DNA from 4 places in the Neorhizobium sp. DAR64860/K0K1 genome. Region 1 is predicted to be linked to each of the others. Evidence: predicted binding sites of a transcription regulator. Region 1 holds the regulator's gene; each other region holds the start of a gene.

Evidence for each region. The regulator LexA, encoded in region 1, represses DNA repair genes until DNA is damaged. The targets are predictions, from matches to a motif close to TGTTCNNNNTGTGTTCNG.
Region 2: a site for LexA is predicted at 2,801-2,818, ahead of uvrA (excinuclease ABC subunit UvrA). Genes of this name have one in related genera too.
Region 3: a site for LexA is predicted at 2,831-2,848, ahead of ACQY1J_RS10265 (putative DNA modification/repair radical SAM protein). Genes of this name have one in related genera too.
Region 4: a site for LexA is predicted at 2,646-2,663, ahead of ACQY1J_RS17060 (glycosyl transferase). Genes of this name have one in related genera too.

Annotation. Positions count from the first base shown of each region.
Region 1 is NZ_CP191459.1:1,759,676-1,765,085, reverse strand. It holds gene gltA (citrate synthase) at 1-335, opposite strand, end outside; gene ACQY1J_RS13145 (ComEC/Rec2 family competence protein) at 629-3,178, shown strand; gene lexA (transcriptional repressor LexA) at 3,159-3,878, opposite strand; gene ACQY1J_RS13135 (VOC family protein) at 4,071-4,946, shown strand; gene kdsA (3-deoxy-8-phosphooctulonate synthase) at 4,951-5,410, shown strand, end outside.
Region 2 is NZ_CP191459.1:1,577,913-1,583,322, reverse strand. It holds gene gyrA (DNA gyrase subunit A) at 1-17, opposite strand, end outside; gene ACQY1J_RS12195 (MarC family protein) at 246-878, shown strand; gene ACQY1J_RS12190 (HPP family protein) at 913-2,088, shown strand; gene ACQY1J_RS12185 (single-stranded DNA-binding protein) at 2,107-2,691, opposite strand; gene uvrA (excinuclease ABC subunit UvrA) at 2,937-5,410, shown strand, end outside.
Region 3 is NZ_CP191459.1:1,148,186-1,153,595, forward strand. It holds gene ACQY1J_RS10245 (hypothetical protein) at 1-34, shown strand, start outside; gene ACQY1J_RS10250 (3-deoxy-manno-octulosonate cytidylyltransferase) at 58-948, opposite strand; gene ACQY1J_RS10255 (glycosyltransferase family 4 protein) at 1,019-2,071, opposite strand; gene greA (transcription elongation factor GreA) at 2,135-2,611, opposite strand; gene ACQY1J_RS10265 (putative DNA modification/repair radical SAM protein) at 2,854-4,086, shown strand; gene ACQY1J_RS10270 (UdgX family uracil-DNA binding protein) at 4,086-5,410, shown strand, end outside.
Region 4 is NZ_CP191459.1:2,546,259-2,551,668, forward strand. It holds gene ACQY1J_RS17045 (tetratricopeptide repeat protein) at 1-569, shown strand, start outside; gene ACQY1J_RS17050 (4-(cytidine 5'-diphospho)-2-C-methyl-D-erythritol kinase) at 588-1,505, shown strand; gene moaB (molybdenum cofactor biosynthesis protein B) at 1,502-2,053, shown strand; gene ACQY1J_RS17060 (glycosyl transferase) at 2,063-2,593, opposite strand; gene ACQY1J_RS17065 (PA0069 family radical SAM protein) at 2,724-3,881, shown strand; gene ACQY1J_RS17070 (ribonuclease HII) at 4,120-4,830, shown strand; gene ACQY1J_RS17075 (F0F1 ATP synthase subunit B) at 4,883-5,368, opposite strand; gene ACQY1J_RS17080 (F0F1 ATP synthase subunit B) at 5,373-5,410, opposite strand, start outside.

The sequences.
Region 1 (5,410 bases):
GTGTGCATGGTTACGCGATGATCGAAGTCCTTCTTCTGGGCAGCCGTCGGCAGTTCTCCATAGAGAAGCAGATAGCAGGTTTCAAGAAAGTCACCCTGTTCAGCAAGCTGCTCGATCGGGTAGCCGCGGTGCAGGAGAACACCCTTGTCGCCGTCGATATAGGTGATCTTGGATTCACAGGATGCAGTCGACGTGAAGCCGGGGTCGTAGGTGAAGGCACCGGTTTGCTTGTACAGGGCTGCGATATCGATAACATCCGGCCCAATGGTGCCCGATCGCACCGAGAGGTCGACTGTCTTATCACCAAGTACGAGATTTGCGCTTTGTTCCGTCATTCTGATCCTCCAACCTGTTGGCGGCATGGCGCCCAGAAAGCGCCATAAGAGTTAAGCGTCGCAAGTTAGCTATATGATCCTAAAGGTGATGCCAAGCGCTCCTGCGACATTTTGTGCAGCGCGAAAATAATTTAGGCAGGCCACGTTTAAAAGATGCCCAACCTCATGGTGTAAGAGGCCGTAACGTGAAGGAAAACCGCAGCTTGGCGAATGTGTTGACGAGGAGAATATAAACGCGCAGGTTGCGTTTATCAATCACCGTCTCTGCAGCGGAGCCGGCGGGATAAACCATCATGGCGAATGGCGGAGCGATTTTTGAGGCAGCCAGCAGCAAGCCGATGATGCTTGCTTCGACACCCCACGCAATCGCACTCTGGACGCCCGAATCGGCATCGCAGACAATGCCCGCGGAAGTCAGGAATGATGGTCGAAACGACCATCATTCCGAGGATGTTTTCCTGGGATACGTGGTCAGAGACCGGCCCGTTTCCAAATGGCTGTGCACGTCGTTGAGCGAGGAGCTTTCCCACGGTCATGTGTTCCTCTTCCTGCCTGTCTTGCTAGGCGCCGGCGCTGCGACCTGGTTCGCACTTCCTTGGACGCCATCGCCATTCATTCTCGCAACCATGCTTGCGATCTCGATGGTGACCGCAGGGCTGACACGGTATCGCGCGCATCCACTGTCTCGTGCCAACCTTGTACTCTGCCTGCTTCTCTCCGGTTCTGCGCTGGCAGCGCTCGAAACCTGGCGGTGTTCGACGGTCGTGCTCGATTCGCCCGTCACGACGACCATCAGCGGGATTGTCGAACGACGCGAAGCCGATGCACAGCGCCGCTGGCGCTATATCCTCAGGATCGAGCAGACATCTGAGCCCTCGCTTTCACGACCGCCACAGCGCGTCTCGGTTCTTGCCAGAAGCCAACACGACCCTGCAGACATCGGAGAGCGCGTTTCCGGCCGTGCCCGTCTGTCGCCACCCTCTGGCCCGGCGCTTCCCGGATTGAACGATTTCGCCTTCTCCTCCTACTTCGATCAAATCGGGGCCGTTGGCTTCTTTTACGGCGCGCCTAGCGTACAACTGGCGATCGATGACCAACCCGGGTTATGGTCGGACATGCAGCGAGGGCTTTTTGCGCTTCGCAGCGCAATCGGCAATCGCATCCGCGATACGGTCAAGGGGGATGCGGGCGCTTTTGCTGCCGCAATCGTGACCGACGAGCGCCGTGCAATTTCCCGTGAGACGACCGAGGCGCTTCGTCTGTCCGGACTGGCCCATATCGTCGCGATCTCAGGCCTCAACATGGCGCTGGCAGCCGGTATCTTCTTCGTCGGCGTTCGCTCCGTCCTGTCGCTGTTTCCAGGCTTTGCGCAGGCCTATCCGATCAAGAAGTTTGCCGCGTTCGGTGCGCTTGTCATGGCGACCGCCTATTACCTGATTTCCGGGTTCGGGGTTTCCGCCGAGCGGGCCTATATCATGATGGCGGTGATGCTGGTCGCCGTGCTCGTCGATCGACCCTCCATCAGCCTTCGCAACGTCGCCCTTTCGGCAATCATCATCCTCGCCATCTCGCCGTCGGAGATTTTGGGTCCGAGTTTCCAGATGTCGTTTGCGGCAACCGCGGCACTGGTGGCAGGGTTCGCCCTCTGGACGCGATATTTCGCGAAAGGTAAGGAGGATACAAAAGGTAGCAACCGGTGGATAACGGGTGTCGCGGCGACGTTCCATTTCATTGCCGGGATCGTGGTGACGTCGCTGATCGGCAGTACTTCGACGTCGATCTATTCGATCGAGCATTTCCACCATCTGACCACCTACGGCCTCGCGGCCAATCTCGCGGCCATGCCGATCATTTCCTTCGTGGTGATGCCGGCAGGGCTTGTTGGCATGTTGCTGATGCCGTTCGGGCTGGATGCTCCCTTTCTGTTCATCATGGGCGAGGGGCTGCGGATCGTCATTCGCATTGCCGAGATCGTTGCCGCATGGGGCGGCGATATTGCCATCGGCCGGCAGAACCCTCTTTTCCTGCCGCTGGCGACGGCAGGCTTTCTGCTTCTGACGCTGCTGCGCACGCCGCTGAGGCTGACAGGCGCGCTGTTCATGGCGGTGGCTTTGCTCTTTGCGGTCCGCTCAGGCTCGGCGCCGAGGCCTGATATCGTCATATCCGAAGACGGCGCGTCAGTGGGACTGATCCAGGATGACAAGATCACCCTCAATCGAACCCGGCCGCCGGGATTTATCTACGATCAATGGCGGCGAGCGCTGGTGCTTGAGACCGGAGAACAACCGCTCGCCTTGCCGGTTCTTGCCTCTTCGGAACCAGCGCGAGGTGCCAGCCTTGCGAAAAGTGATGACAGACGACCTAGACCACATTCGCGACCGGATTTGACGCGCCGGGAAATCGAATATGTCAGGGGCTTTCTTCAAGCATTCACGCCCGGACGATTTGCCTGTCTGCCGAAAATCCTGTGCGCGGCGCAGACTGCTCAGGACATCCGGATCGTCACTGTCGAAGACAACCGATACACCGATCTTGCCTGCGATTTCGGTCGGATCATCGTCTCGCCCGGCGCACGCTTCGATACTTGCCGCTCCGGCGCCTTGCTTCTCAGCGGGCGGACGTTGCGCCGGACTGGCGCACTGGAAATCACCATTATTCCGAACGCGACAGCGCCAGACATCAAGATTACGGCGGCGATGCGAGACAGCGCACAGACCTCAAGCCGTCCGTGGACCGTCCACCGGTTCTATGACTGGCGAACGCGACAATTCGACTTTGGCATCCCGGAGGCTGTTGCTGCGCATCTCCGGGATAACAGCGTTCTTAATGATAGCGGCGAATAAGGCCGACAAGCTTGCCCTGGACCTTCACCCGGTCGGGCGGGAAGATGCGGGTCTCGTAAGCGGGGTTCGCCGCTTCCAGCGCGATCGATGCACCCTTGCGGCGGAACCGCTTCAGGGTCGCTTCTTCCTCATCGACCAGGGCAACGATGATATCGCCCGGACTTGCGGTGCTGGCATTCTTGATGATGACGGTATCACCATCGAGGATGCCGGCATCGATCATCGAATCGCCCTTCACTTCGAGCGCGTAATGATCGCCGGAACCCAGCATCTCGATCGGAACGGCGATGTCGTGGGTGTTGTTCTGGATCGCGGAGATCGGCACGCCGGCAGCGATTCGACCCATGACCGGAATGTTTGTCGAGAACGGATTGTCCGCCATGACCGGCGCCGGCTTCTGAGCGACGACCGGTTGCGTTTTGCCGAGGCTTCCCTCGATGACACTGGGAGAAAATCCCCGTCGCGGATGAAGGTTCGCCACATAGGCGTCAGGCAGCTTGATCACTTCGAGCGCGCGTGCTCTGTTCGGCAGACGGCGAATAAAGCCACGCTCCTCGAGCGCGGTGATCAGCCTATGGATGCCGGACTTCGATGCAAGGTCGAGAGCGTCCTTCATTTCGTCAAACGACGGCGGCACGCCTGATTCTTTCATCCGCTCGTGGATGAACAGAAGTAACTCCTGTTGCTTGCGTGTCAGCATGGACGGGACCCTCAGAATTGGAAACAAATGCAGAACGGACGCTATATGTTCTATCTGTGTTCCGCAAGCCCCAAATTTCTGCTCAAGAATAGTCTCATTTCAGCGTTCGATCACGTATTCAGTTCGTGCGCAGCACTTGCCGAGTTTCCCGCGATAGCCAATGTTCTGCGGAATAAGACTTTGGGGGTGTAAGTGGGTAACAAGTCAGTCGATCATTTGGTTCTGCCCGTTGCAGATCTGGCGTCAGCGCGGGGGAGGTTGACCGCTCTCGGCTTTACTGTGGCACCTGAAGGTGTTCACCCTTTCGGCACAGCCAATGCCTGCATATTCTTCGCGGATGGCTCGTACCTCGAGCCACTGGCCATTGTTAACCGTCGGCAAGCCTCGCTTGCGGCAAAACGAGGCAACGTGTTCACCGATCGCGACATCCGCTTTCGCGGCCAGCGGAAAAGGGAAGGTCTATCGGCGGTGGTCGTCGGGACGCAGGATGCATCGGCCGATCATAGCCGTTTTGTGGACGGGCACATGTCTGCGGGCGAGATGCTTCAGTTCTCCCGCCCGATGCAGTTGCCCGATGGTGGGGAGAGCGAAGTCTCATTCCGTCTGGCGTTCGCGGCAGTCCCCGAGGTCGATGACATCTTGCTGTTTTCCTGCCAGCGCATGGCCGCATTACCGGCAGATCGCGGTGGTCTTGATGAGCACGCAAACGCCGTTACAGGCCTTCGAGAGATCGTCTTTTCTGCAGATGACCCGCTGGAGTTTCTGCCGCTTTTCGAAACCGTGTTCGAGACTCAGCCCGAGCAAGGGAAAGACGGTCTGCGGATCGAAGCTGCCAATGCCAGCATCCGCATTCAATCCAACGACACGTTCAGCGACGAGTTCCGGTCTTCGATGAAGCCCTTGTTATCGTCGCGCCTCGCTGCGCGCGGGATCATCTTTAAGACCACCGATCTCGCCGTGACAGAGATCACCCTTGCTGCTAATGACGTCGCATTCATCCGCAGGGATGGCCGCGTGATCGTGTCGGCAGCCCCGGGGCAAGGTGTGGTTTTCGGTTTCGAGGAATAGTGAAATGACAGTCTCCGCCAATTCTGAAGTGTCCGTGGGCGAGGGGAGTTCGAAAGTCGTTTTTTCCAACACGGCAAAGCTCTCGCTGATTGCCGGTCCCTGTCAGATGGAAAGCCGTGATCACGCCTTCATGATCGCGGGTACGCTTGTCGAACTCTGCAAGAAGCTCGGCATCGGCCTCGTCTACAAATCCTCCTTCGACAAGGCCAACCGCACGTCGATCTCCGGCAAGCGCGGCATCGGCTTGGACAACGCGATGGCAATCTTTGCCGATCTCAAGAAGGAATACGGCTTTCCGGTTCTGACCGACATCCACACGGAAGAGCAGTGCGGCCTCGTGGCCAATACGATCGATATCCTGCAGATCCCCGCCTTCCTGTCGCGCCAGACCGACTTGCTCGTCGCGGCCGCAAAGACGGGTTGCGCCATCAACGTGAAGAAGGGCCAGTTCCTGGCGCCCTGGG
Region 2 (5,410 bases), 180 kb from region 1:
GTGCTTTGCTCAGTCAAATCGGATCACGATCTCTGTTCGGAATCATTTGAATTTTTATAGCGGAAAGCGGCTCCGGGCGCCAATTTCCACTGAATTTGCTTTGTAGTTGTGAACAGGTTTTGCGGCATTTGGAAGGTGTTTGCCACGATCGTTGGATACATTCGTTGCAAGACTTCCCTAAAGCGCCCGGCTGTCCTAACAATCTTATCATTGAACGGCAAGCCGAGCGTCCTCTAGGAGTATCCATGGCCTCACCCGATGCTCTCATCAACGCGTTGACCACTTTGCTGGTCACGCTCGACCCGCCGGGTCTGGCGCCGGTCTTTCTGGGCCTGACGGTTGGCATGACGACGGCGCAACGGCGCTTTGTCGCCTTCCGCGGTGCGCTGATCGCGTTCGGGATCCTCGCGGTGTTTGCCCTGTTCGGATCGAGCGTTCTCGGCCTGCTCGGCATCTCGATCGGCGCCTTCCGGATCGCGGGCGGCCTGCTGCTGTTCTGGATCTCGTTCGAAATGGTTTTCGAGAAGCGCCAGGAGCGAAAGGAAAAGACGTCGCAAAAGGCGATCACGATCGACCATATCCACGATATCGCCGTGTTTCCGCTCGCCCTGCCGCTGATCGCCGGCCCCGGAGCGATTTCCGCGACCGTCCTTTTGTCCGGAACATTCACCAGCGCTCTCGACCGCGCACTCCTTATCGGGGTCCTCGCGCTGATCATGGTGGTGCTCTACGCAACGCTTCTGATCGCGGAAAAGCTCGACCGTTTCCTGGGTGTGACAGGGCGCGCGATCCTCACCCGGCTTCTCGGGGTCATCCTCGCTGCCTTGTCCGTTCAGTTCGTGGTCGATGGCATCCGGTCGGCATTCGCGATACCCTGATCCTTTCTGAGACGGACGGCCGAAAGCTCAATCCATGCACATTCTGAACCGTCTCATCGGACAGGCACCGAACCCGATCAGCATGAGGGAACGGCTTCGCTCTGCGGGCGGCGCCTTGCTCGGCATTTCCCTGACGGGACTGGGCGGAAGTCTCGTCGTCGGCTTCGAACCGTCATTGCCGGCACTGATCGCCCCGATGGGTGCCTCCGCCGTGCTGCTCTTTGCCGTCCCCTCGAGCCCGCTCGCACAACCCTGGTCCATCCTCGGCGGCAATATTCTCTCGGCCACTGTCGGCGTCACAGTCGCTGCGCTCGTGCCAGACCCTGCCCTCGCCTCGGGCCTCGCCATTGGCATAGCGATCGCGGCGATGATGGCGCTGCGCTGCCTGCACCCGCCAAGCGGTGCGATTGCCCTGACCGCCGTGCTTGGCGGCCCGTCCATCCACGCGATGGGATACGGATTCGTCCTCTGGCCGGTTCTGGGCAACTCGCTGGCTTTGCTGCTGCTTGCGATCATTCTCAACAATCTGGCAGGCCGGCGCTATCCGCATGCGCCCGCTACGCCTTCCCCTTCGCACGGCACCAAGGATCCGCCGCCGAGCGGCCGTATCGGGTTCCGCCGGGAGGATCTCGACGCCGTCCTCAGAGACTATGATCAGGTCCTCGATATCGATCGCAGCGACCTCGAAACAATTATTCGCCTGACAGAACTGCGCTCCTACCGCCAGCGCGCGAGCCACCTCACCTGCGCCGACGTCATGTCCCGCGACGTGATCGCGGTGTCACCGGATGATCCCCTGGGGAAGGCGCATCAGTCCATGCGCAACCACCGTCTGAAGGCCCTGCCCGTCACCAACGAAAAGGCTGAGGTGGTTGGCATCGTTACGCAGACGGATTTTCTGGACAAGCCAATCTGGACCGGCGGTCGCCCGACGATCGGCCCGCGCCAGCGTTTGCGCCTGATGATGCAAGGCGCAACAGCGCCAAACCATATCGTAAGGGATATCATGACTGCGCCGGTCCGGACGATCGAGCCGTCGGCACCGCTCAACGACGCGGTCGTCATGTTTGCGGAGGAAGGCCTGCACTACCTGCCGATCGTCGGCGAGAACGGCAAACTCGTCGGAATACTCTCGCAGTCCGACGTGCTTGTAGCGATGCTTTCGGACCGCGCCACTCATGCTCCAACCGAACATGAAAAAGGCGCCTGAGCGGCGCCTTTTTTTTGATTAGAATGGGATGTCGTCGTCGAGGTCGCGGGAGAAGTTCCCGCCGCCACCACCGGAGGACTGGCCACCCTGGCTGCCCTGAGCACCGCGCCCTGCCGGTGCTCCCCCCCCGGAACGCGGACGATCATAGTCATCGCCGCCGCCACCGTAGTTGCCGCCGAAATCACCGCCGCCACCGCCGCCGAAGTCGCTTGCGCCACCACGTGCGCCGCCGCGCTCACCGCCGCCTTCGCCACGACCGTCGAGCATTGTCAGGGTCGAGTTGAAGCCCTGCAGCACGATTTCGGTTGAATAACGATCGTTGCCTGTCTGGTCCTGCCATTTGCGAGTCTGCAGCGCGCCTTCGATATAAAGCTTGGCACCCTTTTTGACATACTGCTCGACGACCTTGCAGAGGCCTTCGTTGAACACGACGACCGTATGCCATTCTGTCTTTTCGCGACGCTCGCCCGACGTACGATCGCGCCAGCTTTCCGACGTGGCGATGCGCAGGTTTGCGATCGGGCGGCCATCCTGCGTCCGGCGGATTTCCGGGTCGGCGCCGACATTGCCCACCAGAATGACTTTGTTCACGCTGCCCGCCATCGTATTCACCTCGTTTGCCGCCAAGCGCGGCTTTGAAAACCAATTACCCCACCATAAACCATCGACCGCCCGGATTGGGCAATGCCGAGGTTTAATCCACAGTGAATTTTGTTCTTTCTTTGTTCTATTTTCTCCGTATAGTTCTGTCAAGCATTCGGAACCGGGTTGCGTTGCAACAGTTTCGTCTCGACAGGCGGCTTTCGATAACTACATAAGGACCTTCGATCCTCCCCGAAGGCATAACGATGAGCGAACTCAAAACCATTTCCATCCGTGGTGCGCGCGAGCACAATCTGAAGGGTATCGATCTCGATCTGCCCCGCAACTCGCTGATCGTGATGACCGGCCTGTCCGGCTCCGGCAAGTCGTCGCTTGCGTTCGACACGATCTATGCCGAGGGACAGCGGCGCTATGTCGAGAGCCTGTCGGCCTATGCACGCCAGTTTCTGGAGATGATGCAGAAGCCTGACGTCGACCAGATTGAAGGCTTGTCTCCGGCGATCTCGATCGAGCAGAAGACGACCTCGCGAAATCCCCGCTCGACGGTCGGCACAGTCACGGAAATCTATGACTACATGCGCCTGTTGTTTGCGCGCGTCGGCGTTCCATATTCGCCAGCGACCGGGCTTCCGATCGAAAGCCAGACCGTCAGCCAAATGGTCGACAGGGTCCTTGCTTTCGAAGAGGGCACCCGACTTTATATCCTCGCGCCAATGATCCGCGGCCGCAAAGGCGAGTACAAGAAAGAACTCGCCGAGCTGATGAAAAAGGGTTTTCAGCGCGTCAAGGTGGATGGCCAGTTCTATGAGATCGCCGACGTTCCAGCGCTCGACAAGAAATACAAACACGACATCGACGTCGTCGTCGACCGCCTTGTGGTGCGTTCCGACATTGCCGCGCGTCTGGCCGACAGCCTTGAGACATCGCTGAAACTGGCGGATGGCCTGGCCGTTGCGGAGTTCGCCGACAAGCCTCTGCCGGAGAAGGAAACCTCCGCAGGTGGATCTGCCAACAAATCGCTGAACGAAACCCATGAACGGGTTCTGTTTTCGGAAAAATTCGCCTGCCCTGTGTCCGGATTCACCATTCCGGAGATCGAGCCGCGGCTGTTCTCCTTCAACAATCCCTTCGGTGCCTGCCCCACCTGCGATGGTCTCGGATCACAGCAGAAGGTGGACCGGAACATGATCGTGCCGGAACCCGGCCGGACCCTGAAGGATGGCGCGATCGCGCCCTGGGCGAAGTCCACCTCGCCCTATTACAACCAGACGCTCGAGGGTCTCGGCAAGGTCTTTGGTTTCAAGCTGACGGACCGCTGGGACAAGCTGTCGGATAGCGCCCGCTTGGCGATCCTTGAGGGCACCGAGGAAAAGATCGAGTTCAACTACGCCGATGGTGCCAGGTCCTACAAGACGACCAAGACGTTCGAAGGCATCGTCCCCAATCTCGAACGGCGCTGGAAGGAAACCGACAGTGCCTGGGCGCGCGAGGAAATCGAGCGCTACATGTCGGCCGCTCCATGCCCGTCCTGTGCCGGCTATCGCCTGAAGCCGGAAGCGCTGGCGGTCAAGATCAATAAGCTGCATATCGGCCAGACGACAGAAATGTCGATCCGGATGGCACGCGACTGGTTTGCGGCGCTCCCCGAGCACCTGAACGCGAAGCAGAACGAGATCGCTGTCCGTATCCTCAAGGAGATCCGCGAGCGCCTTCAGTTCCTGAACGACGTCGGGCTCGACTATCTCAGCCTGTCGCGAAACTCCGGCACGCTCTCCGGTGGCGAGAGCCAGCGCATCCGTCTGGCATCGCAAATCGGTTCCGGCCTCACGGGCGTGCTCTACGTGCTGGACGAGCCATCTATCGGCCTCCACCAGCGCGACAATGCCCGCCTGCTCGAAACGCTGAAGCATCTGCGTGACATCGGCAATACTGTCATCGTCGTGGAACATGACGAAGACGCCATTATGACCGCCGATTACGTCGTCGATATCGGCCCTGCCGCCGGCATCCACGGCGGCACGGTCGTCGCCGAAGGCACGCCGCAGCAGGTCATGGCAAACCCCAAGTCACTGACCGGTAAATACCTGTCGGGCGAACTCGGGGTCGCAGTTCCCACTGAGCGGCGCAAGGTCAAAAAAGGCAAGGAACTCAAGGTTTTCGGAGCCCGCGGCAACAACCTCAAGAACGTTACCGCGGCGGTACCGCTCGGCGTTTTTACCGCCGTGACCGGCGTGTCGGGTGGCGGCAAGTCGACCTTCCTGATCGAAACGCTCTACAAGTCGGCCGCACGCCGCGTCATGGGCGCGAGAGAAATCCCGGCCGAGCACGATCGGATCGACGGGTTCGAGCATATCGACAAGGTGATCGATATCGACCAGTCGCCGATCGGTCGCACACCGCGCTCCAACCCGGCCACGTATACTGGCGCCTTCACGCCGATCCGCGACTGGTTCGCCGGCCTGCCGGAAGCCAAGGCCCGCGGTTACGCACCCGGCCGCTTCTCCTTCAACGTCAAGGGCGGCCGTTGCGAGGCTTGCCAGGGCGACGGCGTCATCAAGATCGAGATGCACTTCCTTCCGGATGTCTATGTCACCTGTGATGTCTGCCACGGCAAACGCTACAACCGCGAAACGCTCGACGTGCATTTCAAGGGCAAGTCGATCGCCGACGTCCTCGATTTGACGGTCGAGGAAGGTGTCGAGTTCTTTGCCGCGGTTCC
Region 3 (5,410 bases), 610 kb from region 1:
GCTCCACCACCGCGATCGCAGCGGATGGTGGTAGCAGCAGCGTGAGTTGTCCCGGGTTCAGGATGGCTCGCCATTCTTTGCGCGCTGCTTTTTGCGCTGCTTCACCAGCCTGTCCTTCTTGGACCTGATCCGCATACCTCTTGCGAGATTGTAGATGACGCGAAGCGGCATGGTGATCGTGATCAGCTTGCCGAGGTTGCGGTTGCTGTTTTCCAGCCGTTCGGAAAGGACCTGGATCGCCGCGAACACGAAGTTGCTGTTGTCGATATCGGGGAAGTGGCGCGACAGCGCCTTGTAGGGATTGAAAGCTGTTCTTCCTGCCATTTCGAGCTTGTCGCTGTTGGCGAGCAGTTGCAGCACCGACTGTTCGAACGTCCAGTCGTGGATGTGGAACATCTGCCACTTGCGGCTGCGGCGTCCCGAAAAACCGCACAGCACGACCTTCGCCTGCGGGACCTTCTCGCAGAGCCAGACCGAAAGCGCGAAGCCCGAGCTGGCGGTATGGTCGCGCGGGTAGAAATCTTCGAGGTAACCGCACAGGTCGATGGCACCTGCTGCGACGCCGCCGAACTCGGCCGGTTCCGTCACCTGTTCCATCGTGGCAGCACGCATGCTCATGATACCGGTAAACCCGGGGCCCGGCAGCAGGGCCAGCACCTTGTCGAGAGCGTTGTCGTAGATCAGTTCGGACCCGACACGGCTGGTGCGTGCCACGAGCAGCGAATTGCGCGTGAACGGCGCTTTCAGCACCTTGCTGACGTAGTTGAAAAAGACGAACAGCGTCGTTTCCGGATAGGCGGCGTGGATCTCGTTGAAGTTCTGCTCGTCACTGTTGGCGACAAGGACGATGTTGGTATAGCCGGCGAAAAACTGCTGCCAGTCTTCCTCGTTCATAAGGCCGCTCGTCGTCGGTCTGTGCTGCGCCATCCCGGCAGAAAGTTCCGTCATTTGAAGCGTCCTCCATGCAGATGCGGGCAGAGCCGGACCGGTTGCGTGGCACCGAATACCTCTGAAGTTTTCATGGTCTGGTCTCTAAAAGCGTTTCGTAGATTTCCGCCAGACTGTTGGCTTCCTTTTCGATGGCGAAGGCGACGCGCACATGCTCGCGACCGCTCCAGCCCTGCTGGCCGGCCAGTGCAGGGTTTTCGAAATAGGTGCGAAGTGCATCGCGAAGCGCCGTGTAATCGCCGGCCGGAACAACCGATCCCGTCTCACCTTCGACGATCATTTCGGAATAGGCGCCGGCATCGCTTGCAACGACTGCGGTTCCCGATGCCATCGCCTCGAGCGGCGTCAGTCCGAAGCCTTCATTACGGGACGGCGCCACATACAGAGACAGGCGACGGTACCAAGGTTTGATGTCGTCCACTTCGCCCATGAACAGGATGCGATCTGTCAGACCGCTCATGGCGACATCGGCTTTCAACGCATCGCCGAAAACCTTGTTGTCCGGCGTGACACGCCCGCAGACGACGCCCGTCCATTCGGGATAGGACGGCAACAGTTCGATCAGGGCGCGCACGAAAAGGTCTGTGCCCTTCTGATGCCGAACGCGCCCGAAGCAGCCGATCAGATGCTTGCCGAAACCATCTGCCGGGGAGGAAGGGTCGGATGGGCCGGAGGGACGGAAGAGATCGAGATCGACGCCGTGGTGCACCACCTTATAGGGCATTTTCAGGTATGAACCCGATCGTGCAGACGTCGCGACGACCGCATCCATCTTGCTGATCAGAAAACGCGTCCAGGCGGAATGGGTTCGTTGCGCGGCGGAGGTAAACAAGAGCTTCAGCGGCATCCGCAGCACATCGCGCATGAAGAGGCCGGGCAGCATTTCGATATTGCGGCGGGCATGCCAGACACGGGCGCGCCGCCCTGATGGCGGTGACCACAGCGCGGGAAGGTCGGCGTAGCGGATGTGGGGGAGGTGGGAGGGCAGGCCGGGCCCGAGGACCGCGATCTTCTGACCCTTTGCCCTTTGCACCGGAATCAGCTGGACGATCGTGGACGTCACTCCGGAGAGCCGCTTCTTGAAGTTCGGCGCAATCACTTCGATATCGGATATATCGACCACGGAGCCGGGAGCGATACCGCTGCCCATCTCCGTGGCGACTTCGCCAGACGTTTCCACGAGCGATCAGCCCCAGGTAATGGCGAGAATCTCGTAGGCTTTTGAGCCGCCAGGGGCGACGACTTCGATACTGTCACCCTTTTCCTTGCCGATCATGGCACGGGCGATGGGTGAGGAGATCGAGATGCGGCCAGCCTTCACATCGGCTTCCTGATCGCCGACGATCTGATAGGTTTTTTCCTCTTCGGTATCCTCATCGATCAGCTTGACGGTTGCGCCGAACTTGATCGTGGAACCGGACATCTTGGAGAGGTCGATCACTTCGGCGCGGGCCGTGAAATCTTCCAGCTCGCCGATGCGGCCTTCATTGTGGCTCTGGGCTTCCTTGGCCGCGTGGTATTCGGCGTTTTCCGAAAGGTCACCATGAGCGCGCGCTTCCGCAATCGCTTCGATGATGCGGGGACGCTCCTCCTGCTGGCGCCAGCGCAGTTCTTCCTGCAACTGGGTAAACCCCTTCGGCGTCATCGGTACCTTTTCAACCATTTTCTTGTCCTTAAGGCGCATGTCCGCGGATGCCGCGGACACAAAAAGAAACAGGTTCCGGAGCGGTAACTTCGGAACCATCTGCAGCATCTGAATTTAGGGCATCATAACAGAATTTCGACTGCTCCCGCTAGGAAAATCGAAATGGTGTCAGATGCGCCAGCTGGAGTTGAATGAATCAAACGTCCCTCGATTTGTCAACGGGTTGACGCAGTCATAAAGAACATATAGAGAACGCACTAATGAAGAAGTCGCTGAAAGAACGGTTGGCGATCCTGTCGGACGCTGCCAAGTACGACGCCTCCTGCGCCTCCAGCGGGACATCGAAGAGAGATTCGTCGGTATCCGGCGGATTGGGTTCGACCGAGGGGTCCGGCATCTGCCATGCCTATGCCCCGGATGGTCGCTGCATCTCCCTTCTGAAAATCCTTATGACGAATTTCTGCATCTACGATTGTGCCTATTGCATCAATCGTTCCTCCAGCAATGTCGAGCGCGCCCGGTTCACGCCTGAAGAGGTTATCTGGCTGACGCTGGAATTCTATCGGCGCAATTATATCGAGGGTCTGTTCCTGTCGTCGGGCATTATCCGCTCGTCCGATCACACGATGGGCGACATGGTACGGATCGCGCGGGAATTGCGGACCGTTCATAATTTTCGCGGCTACATCCATTTGAAGACGATCCCGGAAGCGTCGCAGCAGCTGATCGAGGAGGCGGGGCTTTATGCCGACCGTCTGTCGATCAACATCGAACTGCCGACCGATGCCGGGATCAGCCAGTTTGCGCCGGAAAAGCGGCCCGCCAATATTCGTCGCTCGATGGGCGATCTGCGCCTGAAGATCGAGGAAATGCGCGATCCGACGCTGCAGACCAAGCGTCGCAAGCGGTTCGCGCCTGCCGGCCAGAGCACGCAGATGATCGTCGGGGCAGACGGCGCCAACGACGCGACCATTCTTGGGACGAGCGCCAGACTTTATGGCAGCTACAGCCTGAAACGCGTCTATTACTCTGCCTTCAGTCCGATCCCGGACTCGTCGAAGACACTGCCGCTGATCAAGCCGCCGTTGATGCGCGAGCATCGGCTCTATCAGGCGGACTGGCTTTACCGGTTCTACGGGTTCGAGATCGGCGAGATTACGGCGTCCACGGAAAACGGCATGCTGGATCTAGACCTTGATCCGAAGCTTGCCTGGGCGCTCGGCAACCGCGACAAGTTTCCGGTCGATGTGAACAGGGCGGACAAGGAGACGCTGCTGAGGGTGCCGGGTTTCGGGACCAAGACCGTCGGAGCGATCCTGTCGTCGCGCAGGTTTCGCAAGCTGCGGCTGGAGGATTTAAAGCGGCTGAGCGTGTCTCTGAAGAAGGTACAGCCCTTTATCACCTGCGAAGGGTGGACACCGCGCAAGCTTGCCGACCGGGCCGATCTGCGATCCATGTTCCAGCCAAAGCCGGAGCAGCTGTCGCTTCTATGATGTACCGAGTCTTGTTGCGGGGGAGAGGCGATCTGACCGAGTGGCGCGATGCTGCGCGTGCCTATCTGGCGGCCGGCATCGCACCTGATCGTGTCGAGTGGCGCACGATGGACGACACGGACGGATTGTTCGGGCTGGACGGCAATCAGTTGCCTGAGCCTGTCGACAAGCCGGTGACGCAGGGTGTTCCTCCAGCCTTTCTGAAGCTTGCCGCCTCGGTCATCTGCCATTCCGATCCGACGCGGTTCTCGCTTCTCTACCGGATGCTGTTTCGCATGGCGCACGGGCGCAATTTTCTGGGTATGGCGACCGACCCGGATGTGGTTGCGGCAAACCGGATGTCGAAGTCGATCGGCCGCGACTATCACAAGATGACCGCCTTCGTCCGTTTCAAGGAAATCCCACTGCCGGAGGGTGTTGCCGGACGCCGGCGCTTTGTGTCCTGGTTCGAGCCTGATCATTTTATCATCGACCGTGTGGCCCCGTTTTTTCAGCGTCGTTTCAACGACATGGACTGGCTGATCGTGACGCCCAAGGGTTCGGCGTCCTGGGATGGCGAGACCCTGCGGACCAGCGATGAGCCCGCCGAAAAGCCCGACCTTCGCGACGACACGGACGATCTGTGGCGGACTTACTATGCCAATATCTTCAACCCCGCGCGGCTGAAGGTGAAGATGATGATGTCGGAAATGCCGAAGAAGTACTGGAAGAACCTGCCCGAGGCCGAGCTTATTCCGGGCATGATCGCCAGCGCCGAGGCAAATGTGATCGAGATGGGACGCAAGGCGGCGAGCGAACCCCTGGCGTTCCACCATCGCATCCAGGAAGCCGCAGCACGGGTGCCCACGCCAGAAGGGCCGACCGCCGGTACAATCGAGGCCTTGCGGGAGGAAGCACGTCGCTGCACCCGCTGTGACCTCCATTGCATGGCGACCCAGACGGTTTTCGGCGAGGGGCCCGTCAATGCCAAGGTGATGATCGTCGGCGAGCAGCCGGGCGATCAGGAGGATCTGGCCGGGCGTCCCTTCGTCGGGCCGGCGGGCAAAGTGTTCAACGAGGCGGTGAGCGCGGCCGGGATCGACCGGACGCAATTCTACATCACCAATGCGGTGAAGCATTTCAAATACGAGCCACGCGGCAAGCGGCGCATTCACCAGAAGCCAAATATGGGCGAGGTGCAGCAGTGTCGCTGGTGGCTCGTCCAAGAACTCGATCTGGTGCAGCCCAAGCTGGTCGTCGCGATGGGTGCGACCGCGCTGTTTTCACTGACCGAGATGCGCCACAAGCTGGAGGACGTCCGGGGCAGGCCGATTGCCATGCAGAA
Region 4 (5,410 bases), 790 kb from region 1:
TGCCGAAGCCGGGCGACTGGACCGTGTTCTTCCAGCGCGGCATTTCCTATGAACGCCTGAAGCAGTTCGACAAGGCCGAGCCGAATTTCCGGCGGGCTCTGGAGCTCAACCCCGAGCAGCCGCAGGTTCTGAACTACCTCGGCTATTCGCTTGTCGACCTCAACCTCAACCTTGCCGAAGGCCTCGACATGATCCGCAAGGCAGTCGATGCGCGGCCGGACGATGGCTATATCGTCGATTCGCTGGGATGGGCCTATTTCCGCCTCGGCAAGTTCGATGAAGCCGTGACCGAACTGGAACGCGCGGTACAATTGCGGGCCGGCGATGCGACGATCAACGACCATCTGGGCGATGCCTACTGGCGTGTCGGCCGCAAGCTGGAAGCGGTCTACCAGTGGAACCGGACGCTGATTTCCGAAGGCGAGGACGTCAACAAGGAAATGGTCAAGGAAAAGATCGCCAACGGCCTGCCGCCGCTCGATCCGAACGCGACGACGGCCGATCGCGGCCAGGCAGCACCAGTGCCGCCTGCCCCGCCGGCACCTGCCACTCCCGACAAGAAATCCTGATAAAGCGGGCTTTCCAGCATGACCATATCCGATACGCAAGACGCCGCCAAAGAGGTGGCCCTGACGGAACTTGCGCCTGCGAAGATCAATCTTGGCCTGCATGTCGTGGGGCTTCGCTATGACGGGTTTCACCTGCTGGAAAGCGTCGTCACCTTCGCCGATCTGGGTGACGAGCTGACATTCACGCTCTCGGAAGCGGATGAGTTTTCCGTTTCCGGCCGCTTTGCGTCCGAGCTTTCAAATGACGAGGCGGGCCAGGCAGGCAATCTCGTGGTGAAGGCCCGTGATCTGTTTCGCCAGCAGCTGGTTGCAAACGGCTTTCCGGCGCCTCCCGTTTCGATCCACCTCGAGAAGAAACTACCGATCGCAGCCGGGATCGGAGGCGGATCGGCCGATGCGGCGGCCACGCTTCGCGGCCTGTTCCGGCTGTGGAATGCGGAAATACCGGAAGCAGCCCTTCTGGCGCTTGGCCTTTCGCTGAGTGCCGACGTGCCCATGTGCCTGACGGGGGCTGCCGTTCTGGCCGAGGGGATCGGCGAAAGGCTTGAACCGCTGCCGACCATGCCGTCCCTTTCCCTCGTGCTCGCCAACCCGCTGATCAGCGTCTCGACGCCTGAGATTTTCAAGCTACTGGTGGACAAGGAAAACGCGGCCCTGCCGCCGACGCCGACCGACGCAAGCGGCTGGCTGCCTTACCTGAAAACGCTTCGCAACGACCTGGAGCCGCCAGCTCGCGCGCTCATCCCCGAGATCGAGGAACTCTCCGCGATGATCGCAGCGCAAGGTGCCGAGCTGGTGCGCATGTCCGGATCCGGAGCGACCTGTTTCGGTGTGTTCCCTTCGAAGACAGACGCGGAAGCCGCCGCGCAGGCGCTGACCGCCCTGAAGCCGGACTGGTATTTCGAAGCGGTCGAAACCGTCGGAGCAAAGCCATGAGCAAGATCGTCGAAACGCGCGAGTTCATTCCTATTTCGATCGCGGTACTGACCGTGTCGGATACCCGGACTATGGTGGACGACAAATCTGGCGATACGCTGGTTGCCCGTATCGCGGAGGCCGGTCACAGGCTTGGGGCACGCGCCATCGTGCCCGACGACAAGGACCGTATTGCGGGCCAGGTGCGCGAATGGACGCTCGACCCTGAGATCGACGTGGTCATCACCACCGGAGGAACTGGCTTTACCGGCCGCGACGTGACGCCGGAAGCGCTGGAGCCGCTGTTCGACAAGAAGATGGACGGGTTTTCCGAGGTGTTTCACCGGATTTCCTACGACAAGATCGGCACCTCGACGATCCAGTCGCGGGCAACCGGCGGCGTTGCCAATGCAACCTTCATCTTCGTGCTGCCAGGCTCTCCCGGTGCCTGCAAGGATGCCTGGGACGGCATCCTGAAAGCGCAGCTGGACTACCGCCACATGCCCTGCAACTTCATCGAGATCATGCCGCGGCTGGACGAGCATCTGCGGCGCGGTTCGGGCAAGTAACGGTCTGATTTATCGCGCGGACGCGGCAACCCACGCCGGGATCATCTCGCTCACCAGTCTCGACGGCTTTGCAGCTGACGTCACAGCCTTGGCGACATCCACGAGACCCATGCCGGACTTTGCGAGCGCGACGGCTTCGCGCTTCGGCAGGATCAGCCCCTGCTCGAGCGGCGGGACTGAACGGACGATCCTTGTAAGGAACGGCTTGCGGTAGGTTCGCGAAGGCGAGAACCGCACAGGCTGACGGTTGAGCGCCAGATATTCCATCACCTCGTCGATCCAGCCGGCCTGGAGACGCGCTCCGGGCTCCAGCAGAAGCAGCCATTCGGCGCGCGCCTTGTGCAGGATATCGACGATATCCCAGGAGCTGTGGAAACGGCAGCCGGCTGCATCCGCCACACGGGAAGACCCGTCGCGCGAATTGTGATCGAGCACCACGACATCGCTGACCAACCCCTCCACCGCGGCGGAAACAAGGACGGACAACGTCTGCGCGAGCTCGGCTTCCTGATCCCGGCATTCCAACAAAACAGTCAGCATTTTCAATGTCTAGCGCATTGCACAACGGATTGCCACAAATCCTTTGCGAGTTTGTTCTTGCATTGTTCTCAATGTCGCGATAGGAATCTTGTCATTCGAGAACGGGAATTTTTCCCGTCAGGAGTGCCCCATGAACGAGCTGTCCCATTTGCGGCAGGACGCATTCGCGCCTGCTCATACGGCTGATATTGCCGATGCAATGGTGAAGACCTCCGGCCTCCGGATCGAGGGGGATCGCCGGCGCGGTCGTGGCGCCGGCTTGAACCCTTCCGGGCGCTTCGAGGGGGAGCGTCGCGAGGCTTTCGACGATGGCTGGCAGACGATCGAGGAGCTCGAACCGTTCAGGACCGAGGTGCAGGTGGAAAAGCCGCGCACGGCGATTACCCGCAACGATTCTCCCGATATTCCCTTCGACCGCTCGATCAACCCCTATCGCGGCTGCGAGCATGGCTGCATCTACTGCTTCGCGCGGCCGAGCCACAGTTTCATGGGGCTTTCGCCGGGGCTGGATTTCGAATCGAAACTGTTTGCCAAGCCTGACGTACCGAAGCTTCTGGAGCGCGAACTGAGCAGGGCCGATTACAAGGTCCGGGCGATTGCGATCGGCACCAATACCGATCCCTACCAGCCGATCGAACGGGAATGGCGCGTCATGCGCCAGATCCTGGAGGTACTGCAGAAGGCCAACCATCCCGTAACAATCGTCACCAAATCGTCGCTGGTCACCCGCGACATCGACATTCTTTCCGACATGGCGTCGAAGGGCCTTGCCAAGGTCGCGATATCGCTAACCACCCTCGACCGCAAGCTTGCTCGCAGCATGGAGCCGCGCGCGTCGACGCCCGCCAAACGGCTCGAGGCGATCAAAGCGCTCTCGGACGCTGGCATACCGACAGCTGTGTTTACCTCGCCGATCATTCCGGCGCTGAACGACCACGAGATCGAGCGGCTCCTGGAAGCGGGGCACGCTGCCGGCGCAACGGAGGCGAGTTACGTGCTCTTACGTCTGCCGCTGGAAGTGGCGCCGCTGTTTCGCGACTGGCTGCTGCAGCATTACCCGAACCGCTACCGGCATGTGATGTCGCTCGTTCGTTCGATGCGGGACGGCAAGGATTACGACGCGGAGTTCGGCAAGCGGATGAAGGGCACCGGCCCTTATGCCTGGCAGATCGGGCGGCGCTTCGAGCTGGCGACCAAACGGCTCGGCATGACGCGCCGGGGTATGCCGCTGCGCGACCACCTGTTCCTGCGCCCGGATGGGGCTGGCGTCCAGCTGTCGCTGCTTTGAATTCTATTCGCAGGAGCTCCGTCGCCCCTGCGAAACTGCCTGATGACGTCTCGCAGGGTACAGCGGATATCATTCAGGTCGATTAATTTCTAATTTCGGCACGGTCCCCGCATATCACCTGCCGAAAGACCCCCGGTCCCACCATCATCCCGAAAGGGCGCCCCCGATGGTGGGCAACGACGCCGCACTCGTTGTCCGGGGGTTGCCGGAGGTCGGGCGGGCGTGCGAAACTGCCGCCATGTTGCTTCGCACGCCGCCCGATTCTCCGACTTTGTTTGAAGAGACGCCATTCGTTCCAGATTTCAGCCTGGAGCTGATGGCGCGGGATGCCGGACATTGGCCGGTGGCTGGCACCGACGAGGCAGGCCGCGGTCCCTTGGCGGGTCCGGTTGTGGCAGCCGCCGTGATTCTCGATCCCGACAACATTCCACCCGGTCTCGACGATTCCAAGAAGCTCAGCCTGAAGCAGCGGGAAGCGCTGTTTGCGATGATCATGGCGACGGCGCATGTGTCGATTGCATCGTCTGGTCCGCGCCTCATCGACGAGCGCAACATCCTGCGCGCCAGTCTCGACGCCATGCGGCGTGCGGTGATCGGACTGAATATCAAGCCGGCCTATATCCTCACCGACGGCCGCGACATGCCGCCAGGCCTTTCATGCCCCGGCAAGGCGGTGATCAAGGGTGACAGCCGTTCGGTCTCCATCGCCGCGGCCTCGATCGTGGCGAAAGTCACCCGCGACCGGATGATGGGTCGCGCATGCACCGTTTTTCCGGCCTATGGCTTTGCCAAGCATGTCGGATACGCCACCAAGCAGCACCGCGACGGCATTACGAGCCACGGCCCCTGCCCGCTCCACCGGATGAGCTTTCGTCCGATGCGGAAAGATCCGCTGCCGGAAGACGATCTCGCCGATCTCCAGGCCTCGGACATTACCCTCACCCCATAACGCAAAAGGCCGAGCTTTCGCCCGGCCTTTTCTTAATTCATGTATCTGAAGCTTAGTTCAGGCGCGTTTGAACCGTACCGACGGCGTCTCTGAACAGGGCTTCCTGCGTTGCTGCATCGGCCTTGCGGGCGATGACGCTTTCGGCGGCAGCGATGGCGAGGTCGACGGCGGCGGCGCGAACGGCGCTCACGGCATCGGCTTCCGCCTGCTTGATCTTCTGCTCGGAGACCGCATTGCGGCGGGCGACGAATTCTTCCGTCTTCTGGCGGGCTTCTTCCGTCAGGGCAGCGGCTTCGCGCTCGGCGGAGGCGACGATGCTGGCAGCGTCGGCTTCGGCCTGCTTGCGCTTCTTCTGGTATTCAGCCAGCAGCGCCTGGGCTTCTTCGCGAAGCTTCTTGGCTTCGTCGAGTTCGCTGCGGATGTTGGCGGCGCGTTCGTCGAGCGACTTTGCCATCATGCCCGGCACCTTGATGTAGATCAGGATGCCGAGGAAAATGACGAGACCAACGAGTGCGAAAAATGTTGCGTCGAATGCCATGCGATCAGGCCCCCGTCTTGGCGGCCGCGACGGCAGCCTTGA